Regions from separate parts of the Streptomyces sp. NPDC043876 genome, predicted to be linked through region 2. Evidence: predicted binding sites of a transcription regulator. Region 2 holds the regulator's gene; the other holds the start of a gene.
What was found. Region 2 encodes HspR, which represses chaperone genes until heat shock. Its sites were predicted from a motif close to TTGAGNNNNNNNNNCTCAA; they were not measured.
Positions count from the first base shown of each region.

Region 1: lon (endopeptidase La) is a predicted target of HspR. The motif match lies at 1,789-1,807, and genes of this name have one in related genera.

Region 1 covers NZ_JBWKDV010000009.1:9,179-13,587, forward strand. The annotation lists gene AC0693_RS26105 (sulfurtransferase) at 1-823, shown strand, start outside; gene AC0693_RS26110 (DUF4097 family beta strand repeat-containing protein) at 916-1,689, shown strand; gene lon (endopeptidase La) at 1,830-4,226, shown strand; gene AC0693_RS26120 (MarR family winged helix-turn-helix transcriptional regulator) at 4,341-4,409, shown strand, end outside.
Region 2 covers NZ_JBWKDV010000007.1:74,552-78,960, forward strand. The annotation lists gene AC0693_RS22120 ((2Fe-2S)-binding protein) at 101-415, opposite strand; gene AC0693_RS22125 (hypothetical protein) at 412-690, opposite strand; gene AC0693_RS22130 (helix-turn-helix transcriptional regulator) at 793-1,875, shown strand; gene AC0693_RS22135 (heat shock protein transcriptional repressor HspR) at 1,970-2,416, opposite strand; gene dnaJ (molecular chaperone DnaJ) at 2,418-3,605, opposite strand; gene grpE (nucleotide exchange factor GrpE) at 3,639-4,316, opposite strand; gene dnaK (molecular chaperone DnaK) at 4,316-4,409, opposite strand, start outside.

The DNA.
Region 1 (4,409 bases), on a different contig from region 2:
CCGGCCGCTGGTCGGGGTGCAATGGCTCGCGGAGCGGCTCGGCTCCGGGGCGGACGGGGTCGTCGTGGCCGACGCCTCCGTGGGGCCGCACCGGGGAGCGCCCCGGCGGATCCCGGGGGCCCGCGCCTTCGACCTCGACGGGGCGTTCTCCGACCACACCGCGCCCGCGCCGCACACCATGCCCTCGCCCGGGGCCTTCGCCGCGGCCGTCCGCGCCCTCGGGATCGACGACACCAGCACCGTCGTCGTCTATGACGGGGCGGGCATCCACTCCAGCGCCCGCGCCTGGTGGATGCTGCGGGCCATGGGCTTCGACCGGGCCGCCGTGCTCGACGGCGGACTGCCCGCGTGGGAGGCGGCCGGGCTGCCCGTCGAGGGCGCGCCGGCCGGCTACGACGGCCCGCCCGGCACCTTCACCGCCCGCCCCCGCCCCGGGCTGATCGTGGACAGCGCCGCCGTCGGCGGGGCCCTCGCCGACCCGGCGCGCGCCGTCGTCCTCGACGCGCGGACCCGCGCACGCTTCGCGGGCACCGCCCCCGAACCACGCCCCGGCCTGCGCGGCGGCCACATGCCCGGCGCGCTCAGCCTCCCCTTCGGCGAACTCCAGCGCGGCGGCGCGATGCTCCCCGAGGCCGAACTGCGCGCCGTGCTGCGCGAACTGGCCGGGGACCGGCAGCTGTACGTCAGCTGCGGTTCGGGCGTCACCGCCTGCGTGCTCGCGCTGGGGGCCGTCCTGGCCGGCTACCCGGACCCGGCCGTGTACGACGGCTCGTGGAGCGAGTGGGGCAGGCCGGGCGAGCTCCCCGTGGCCACCGGCGACTGACCGCGAGGGGGGCCGGGGGTAGGGCTGGCACCACCCCCGGCAGGGGTAGCAGCGCCATCGACCGGGCGCGGCCGCGCCGCGAGACTCGGCGCATGACTTCACGCCGCGCCCCCGCCCCGCCGGTCACGGCCCTCGCCGCGCTCGCCGCCGCGCTGCTCCTCTCCGCCTGCACCCCCGACCTCCTCGGCGGCGGGGACCAGAAGACGACGCGGACCGCGACCGCCGATGCCACGGTCACCGAGGCCGTCACGTCGGTCGAGATCAGGAACTCCCGCCGGGGCTCGATCGAGGTGGTCCCCGGCACCGGCCCCGGCGTCGCGGTGCACCGCACCGTCCACTACGGCGGCGACACCCTGCCGCGCCCCGGCCAGCGGATCTCCGGCGGCGCCCTGACCTTCACCGACGACTGCGGCGACGGCACGTCCTGCTACGTCGACTACCGGCTGGAGGTCCCCGCCGTCGCCCGGGTCAAGCTGGGCAGCAGCAGCGGCTCCATCACGGTGACGGGCGTGGCGGAGGCCGAGCTGGCCGCCAGTTCCGGGTCCGTACGGGCCGAGCGGATCTCCGGGGCGCTGCGCGTCTCCACCTCCTCGGGGGAGATCACGGGCGTGGCCCTGGGCGGCCCGAGCGCCGCGGTCCACTCCAGCTCGGGCGACGCCCGTCTCGACTTCACCCGGGCGCCCGCCTCCGTGACGGCCGAGGCGAGCTCGGGGGACGTCACCCTGCGGGTCCCCGGCGGCCCCTACCGGGTCGACCTGACCACCAGCTCCGGCAACCGCGACGTGGCGGTCCCCACGGACCCGGCCGCCGCCGCGCGCCTGACCGTGCGGACCAGCTCGGGGGACGTACGAATCACGGCGTCCTGACCCCGGCGCGGGCACCTCGGCAGCACCCGTCGGCATCGCTCTCCGGCGCGTTCGCCCCGGGCGAACGGGGGTTGGGGAACATTGGGCGGCGCACAAGCATTGAGTCGGCATAGCTCAACTTCGCTGCCGGAGGGAAAATCATGGCTTCGTCGTCCGAATCGCTCACCCTGCCCGTGCTGCCGCTAGACGGCGAGGTCGTCCTGCCCGGGATGGTCGTCCCGCTGGACCTGTCCGACGCGGAGGTGCGGGCCGCGGTGGAGGCCGCGCAGGCCGCCGCGGGGACGGGGAAGCCGCGGGTGCTGCTCGTGCCGCGGGTCGACGGCACCTACGCCGCCACCGGCGTCCTGGGCACGGTCGAACAGGTCGGGCGGCTGTCCGACGGTGATCCCGGGGCCCTGATCCGCGGCCGCGGGCGGGTCCGGATCGGGGCCGGGACCACCGGGCCCGGGGCGGCGCTCTGGGTCGAGGGCGAGACCGTGGACGAGCAGGTCCCCGAGCCGCTGCCCGGCGTCGCCGCCGAGCTGGTCAAGGAGTACAAGGCCCTCGCCACCAGCTGGCTCAAGAAGCGCGGCGCCTGGCAGGTCGTGGACCGGGTGCAGCAGATCGAGGGCGTCTCGGCCCTCGCCGACAACTCCGGCTACTCGCCGTTCCTGACCCTGGAGCAGAAGCTCCAGCTGCTGGAGACGACCGACCCCGTCGCCCGCCTGCGGCTCGCCGTGAAGATGCTCAGCGACCACCTCGCCGAGCAGGACGTGGCCGAGTCCATCGCCAAGGACGTGCAGGACGGCGTCGACAAGCAGCAGCGCGAGTTCCTGCTGCGCCGCCAGCTGGACGCCGTGCGCAAGGAACTGCGCGAACTCAATGGCGAGAAGGAGGGCGAGGAGTCCGACGACTACCGCGCCCGCGTCGAGGCCGCCGACCTGCCCGAGAAGGTCCGCGAGGCCGCGCTCAAGGAGGTCGAGAAGCTGGAGCGCGCCAGCGACCAGTCGCCGGAGGGATCCTGGATCCGCACCTGGCTGGACACCGTGCTGGAACTGCCCTGGAACGAGCGGACCGAGGACGCGTACGACATCCGCGGCGCCCGCGAGGTCCTGGACGCCGAACACGCCGGGCTGAGCGACGTGAAGGACCGGATCACCGAGTACCTGGCCGTCCGCAAGCGCCGCTCCGAGCGCGGGCTCGGCGTCATCGGCGGCCGCCGCGGCGGAGCCGTGCTGGCCCTCGTCGGGCCGCCCGGCGTCGGCAAGACCTCGCTCGGCGAGTCCGTGGCGCACGCCATGGGCCGCACCTTCGTCCGGGTCGCGCTGGGCGGCGTACGGGACGAGGCCGAGGTCCGCGGCCACCGGCGGACGTACGTCGGCGCACTGCCCGGCCGCATCGTCCGCGCGATCAAGGAGGCCGGGTCCATGAACCCGGTCGTGCTCCTCGACGAGATCGACAAGGTCGGCTCCGACTACCGGGGCGACCCGGCCGCCGCGCTCCTGGAGGTCCTGGACCCGGCGCAGAACCACACCTTCCGGGACCACTACCTGGAGGTCGAACTCGACCTCAGCGACGTGGTCTTCCTCGCCACCGCCAACGTGCTGGAGTCGATCCCCGAGGCGCTCGCCGACCGGATGGAGATCGTCCGGCTCGACGGCTACACCGAGGACGAGAAGGTCGTCATCGCCCGGGACCACCTGCTGCCCCGCCAGCTGGAGCGGGCCGGCCTGGCGGCCGAGGAGGTCTCCCTCGGCGAGGACGCGCTGCGCAAGCTGGCGGGCGAGTACACCCGCGAGGCGGGCGTGCGCACCCTGGAGCGGTCGCTGGCGCGACTGCTGCGCAAGGTGGCCTCCCAGCACGAGCTGGGGCAGCGGGAACTGCCGCTGCGGATCGGCGCCGAGGACCTGCGGGGCCTGATCGGGCGCCCGCACCACGTGCCCGAGGCGGGCCAGGACCCGGCCGAGCGGCGCACCGCCGTCCCCGGCGTGGCCACCGGCCTCGCCGTGACCGGCGCGGGCGGCGACGTCCTCTTCGTGGAGGCCTCGCTGGCGGACCCGGAGACCGGGGCCGCCGGGCTCACCCTGACCGGCCAGCTCGGAGACGTCATGAAGGAGTCGGCGCAGATCGCGCTCAGCTTCCTGCGCTCGCACGGCGCGGAGCTGGAGCTCCCGGTCGCCGACCTCAAGGACCGGGGCGTGCACATCCACTTCCCGGCGGGCGCGGTCCCCAAGGACGGCCCGAGCGCGGGCATCACCATGACCACTGCGCTGGCCTCGCTGCTCTCCGGCCGCCAGGTGCGCACGGACGTGGCCATGACCGGCGAGGTGTCGCTGACCGGGCGGGTGCTGCCGATCGGCGGGGTCAAGCAGAAGCTGCTGGCCGCGCACCGGGCCGGGATCACCACGGTGATCATCCCGAAGCGGAACGAGGCGGACCTGGACGACGTACCGGCCGAGGTGCTGGAGCGGCTGGAGGTGCACCCGGTGACGGACGTGCGCCAGGTGCTGGAGCTGGCCCTCTCGGCCGTCGTGGAACCGGTGGTCGCGGCCGCCTGATCCGCACGCACCGCGGCCACCCGACGGCCCGTGACCCCGCTGCGGCGGGGCCCCGGGCCGCCCTGCGGTCCGCTCCTCGATACTGGTCCTCCACACCATCGATGGGAGCGGTCCGTGCACGGGAGTGAAGACCAGGAGTTCCTCGCCCTGGAGCGGGAGCTGTCCGTCTTCCTCCGGAGGGCC
Region 2 (4,409 bases):
TGGACGGGAGGAGCACAGCGGCGCCATCGTGTTCAGGTTCACGACGGCGCCGCTGTGTGGGGGAAGCGCCTGAGCGATCTGTGACGACGGGGGAATCGCTTCAGGCACTGCGGGGGGTGGCGGTGGTGGCATCGGGTTCGAAAAGCTGGTGGTCGCGCTGATCAAGGTTGACGAAGACCATCCCGTACCGCACCTCGCAGCGGACGGGCTGCGGCGCGCCCCGGGGACGGCGCAGGCAGCGGTAGGCACGGACGTCCTCGTCCTCCTCGCGCACGACGACGATCGGCTGGCCGAACAAGGTGACCATCAACGAATCGCCGGTGTGGGGGATGGCCGTGACGAGGTCGATGAACTGCCATCCGGATCGGTACGCCGATGCCATTTCGCGACGGAAGTCGCGGTCGTCGGGGGTCATGACGACACCGCCTCGGGGTGGGAGGTCCACCCGGTGTCTCCCCCGGTGCCCTGCGGAGAATCGGTCCAGCCCGTGTCGTCCTTCAGATCGTTCTTCAGAACCGGCCCGTTGGTCCAGCCGGTGTCGAACGATGTTCCTGCCGGCGCACTGGTCCAGCCGGTGTCATGGCTGGCCCTAGCGCTCCCCGCGTCTGTGTCGACGGCGCTGATTGCACCAAAAACCGCAACGGCGGAGAAAACAACGGCAAGCGCCGAGCGAAGCATTCTTTTGTACATGGTCGGCTTCGTCCTCACTTGATGGAATCCTCTCCCCCGCGTGTCCGACGATGGCTCATTCAGGCACGTCACTGCCACAGGGACGATGCATCATGTTCTTGCATGTTCAGGACCCTGGGGGGTGGAGATTTGCCCAGAAGTGGCACAAACGAGACACATCCCCACCCCGTCACGTCTCTGTGTGACGAGGGAGCGCGGCTCTACGCGGCGGCGCTCAGTACGGGCCGTATCGCAAGGGGAGAAGTTGAAAATGCCCCCTGCCTGCTTGAATTCGCTCTTCTGCAGCCCGATCCGGACGACGCGAACCAGCTGCGTCCGGTTCCTCCGTCCGTCGCATTGGCCCAACGGCTGCATCCGATTGAACGTGAGATCCAGGACCGCCGACGCAGCGCTGTAGATCTCACCGACGCTTTCGAGCCGTTCCTCGCCATCAGTGCCCAGAGCCCCGCCAACACCCACGCCATCACGGTGCTGGAGGGCTTCGAGCGGATCAACGCCGCCCTGAACCTGGCGACCGCCGAGTGCCACACCGAGGTGCTGACGGTCCAGCCGGGCGGCGCCCGGCCCTCGCTCGCCCTGACCCAGGCACTGGAGCGGGACGCCCCGCTGATCGACCGAGGGGTCAGCATACGGACCCTCTACCAGCACACCGCGCGGCACAGCCAGGGCACGCTGGCCTACGTCGACCGGATCTCCGCGGGCAAGGTGGAGATCCGTACGCTGGAAGAACTGATAGAGCGCCTCATCATCTTCGACCGCACCGTCGCCTTCATCCCCGCCAGCGACGACCGGCGGGTGGCGCTGGAGCTGCGGCACCCGGGCCTGGTCGAGTACCTCATCAAGGTCTTCGAGCAGCTCTGGCGGCGCGCTGTGCCCCTGCGCCAGGAAGTGACGTACCGGCACACCCCCGAGGGGATTTCCGGCGTCCAGCGCTCCATCGCGCAGCTCCTGGTCGAGGGGTACGTCGACGAGGCCATCGCCCGGCGGCTGGGAATGAACGTACGGACGGCACGCGCCCACATCGCGAAGCTGGCCACCGTCCTCGGCAGCGGGAGCCGCGCGCAGCTCGGCTACCTCATCGCCCAGTCGGGGATCCTGGACGGCCCGGGCAGCCTGCCGGGCGGCGGCGGCCTGACCGCCGAGCACGATCCGGACCCGGGCCTGGGCACCGGCCGCCTCGTGTGACGGCGCCGGCCGCCCCGCCCCCGTGTGCGCACGAAGGCCCCGCCCCCGGTGGGGGCGGGGCCTTCACCGCGTGCGGGCCGCCGGCGGCCGCCGGTCAGTCCAGCGGCCGCTTGGGGCGCCAGACCACCAGGGCGTTGCCCGGCTGCGGCGGCTGGTAGGGGACCAGGTCGCGCCGGTACGAGGCGTGCACCTGGGCCTCGCGCTGGCGCAGCACGGCCGCCGCCCCGTCCACGGCCGTGGACAGTTCGGCGACGCGCTGCTGGAGCGCGGCCACCTGGTTCTCCAGCTCGATGATCCGCTTGATGCCCGCCAGGTTGATGCCCTCGTCCTGGGACAGCGCCTGCACCGTGCGGAGCAGCTCGATGTCCCGGGCCGAATAGCGGCGGCCGCGCCCGGCCGTCCGGTCCGGGGAGACCAGGCCGAGGCGGTCGTACTGGCGCAGGGTCTGCGGATGCAGGCCCGAGAGCTGGGCGGCCACCGAGATGACGTAGACCGGGGTCTCGTCGGTCAGCTGATAGGGATTGCGTCGGCGGCCGTCCATGTCATGCTCCCTTCGCGGACTCGAACAGGGTGGAGCGCGGGTCCTCCGCGGCCGTGGCGTCGCGGAACGACTCCAGCGCCTCGCGGGCCTTGTCCGACAGCTCCGTCGGGACGGCCACTTCGACCGTCACCAGCAGGTCGCCGCGGGTGCCGTCCTTGCGGACCGCACCCTTGCCCCGGGCGCGCATCGTACGCCCGTTGGGGGTGCCCGGCGGCAGCTTCAGCGTCACCGCGGGGCCGTTCAGGGTCGGCACCTTGATGTCCGCGCCCAGCGTCGCCTCGGCGAAGCCGACCGGGACGGTGACCGTGAGGTTGTCGTCCTTGCGCCCGAACACCGGGTGGCTGCCGACGTGCACGACGACGTACAGGTCGCCGGCCGGACCGCCGCGCTCTCCCGGAGCTCCCTTGCCGCGCAGCCGGATCCGCTGGCCGTCGGAGACGCCCGCCGGGATCCGGACCTGCATGGTGCGCGAGGAACGGGCCCGTCCGCTGCCCTTGCAGATGTCGCAGGGGGTCTCGGCGATCAGGCCGCGGCCCTTGCAGTCCGCGCACGGATCGGTCAGCGAGAATCCGCCGCCGCTGCCGCGCGAGACCTGCCCGGTGCCGACGCAGGTCGGGCACACCCGGGGGGTGCCGTTCTTGTCACCGGTGCCCGAGCACGCCTTGCAGGGTGCCTGCGAGGACATCCGCAGCGGCACCGTGGCCCCGTCCACCGCCTCCGTGAAGGAGAGGGTGACCTCGGACTCGACGTCCTGGCCGCGGCGCGGCTGGGTGCGGGCGCCCGTACCGGCGCCCGCGCCACCGCGGTTGAACAGGCCGCCGAAGACGTCGCCCAGGCCGCCGCCGAAGCCGCCGGCGCCCGCTCCACCGCCCTGGGCGCCTCCGAAGAGGTCGCCCAGGTCGAAGTTGGAGAAGCCGCCGCCACCGCCGGGACCGGGGCGGAAGCCACCGTTCCCGAACAGCGCGCGGGCCTCGTCGTACTCCTTGCGCTTCTTGGCGTCCCCGAGGACGTCGTGCGCCTCGGAGATCTCCTTGAAGCGCTCCTCGGCCGAGGAATCACCCTTGTTGGCGTCCGGGTGGAACTCGCGGGCGAGCTTCCGGTACGCCTTCTTGACCTCGGCCTCGGTCGCGTCCTTCGGGACACCGAGGACCTTGTAGTAGTCCTTCTCGACGAAGTCCTTAGTGCTCATCCCCGGTGGCCCTCCTCTCGTGTGGTGCTGACATCAGCCCTTGTCGGGCCCGTCCGTATCCGTACCCGGCTCGGCCGCGTCCTCGGACTTGGCGGGAGCGGCCGCGCCCGGCTGGGGCTCGGCCACCGCGACGCGCGCGGGGCGGATCGTACGCTCGCCGATCCGGTACCCCGGCTGCAGGATCGCCACGCAGGTGTCCTCGGTGACGTCCGGCGCGTACGAGTGCATCAGGGCCTCGTGGATCGTCGGGTCGAAGGGCTCGCCCTCCTTGCCGAACTGCTGGAGGCCCATCTTGGCGGCGGCCGTCTCCAGCGATTCGGCCACCGACTTGAAGCCGCCGAGCAGTTCGCCGTGCTCCCGCGCCCGGCCGATGTCGTCCAGCGTCGGGAGCAGTTCGGTCAGGAGGGACGCGACCGCGATCTCCTTGACCGCGATCCGGTCCCGCTCGACCCGGCGGCGGTAGTTCTGGTACTCGGCCTGGAGCCGCTGGAGGTCCGCGGTGCGCTCGCCGAGCGCGGTGCGGGCCTGGTCCAGCTGCGCCAGGAGGGCCGTTTCCTTGCCGAGCGACTCGGCAGCTCCGGCGTCCCCGGCCGGGGCCGCCTCCTCCTTCTCGGAGGAGGCGGCGGCCTTCGGCTCGGCCGCGGCGTCATCCGCCTCGTCACCGGTGGGGACTACGGGCTCCTCCTCGAAACCCGGGGTCTCCTCCGACATCAGGCAGCGCCGCCCTTCGGCTTCTCGTCGTCGACGATCTCGGCGTCGACGACATCGTCATCGGCCTTGGCCTGCTGGGCACCCTCGGCGCCC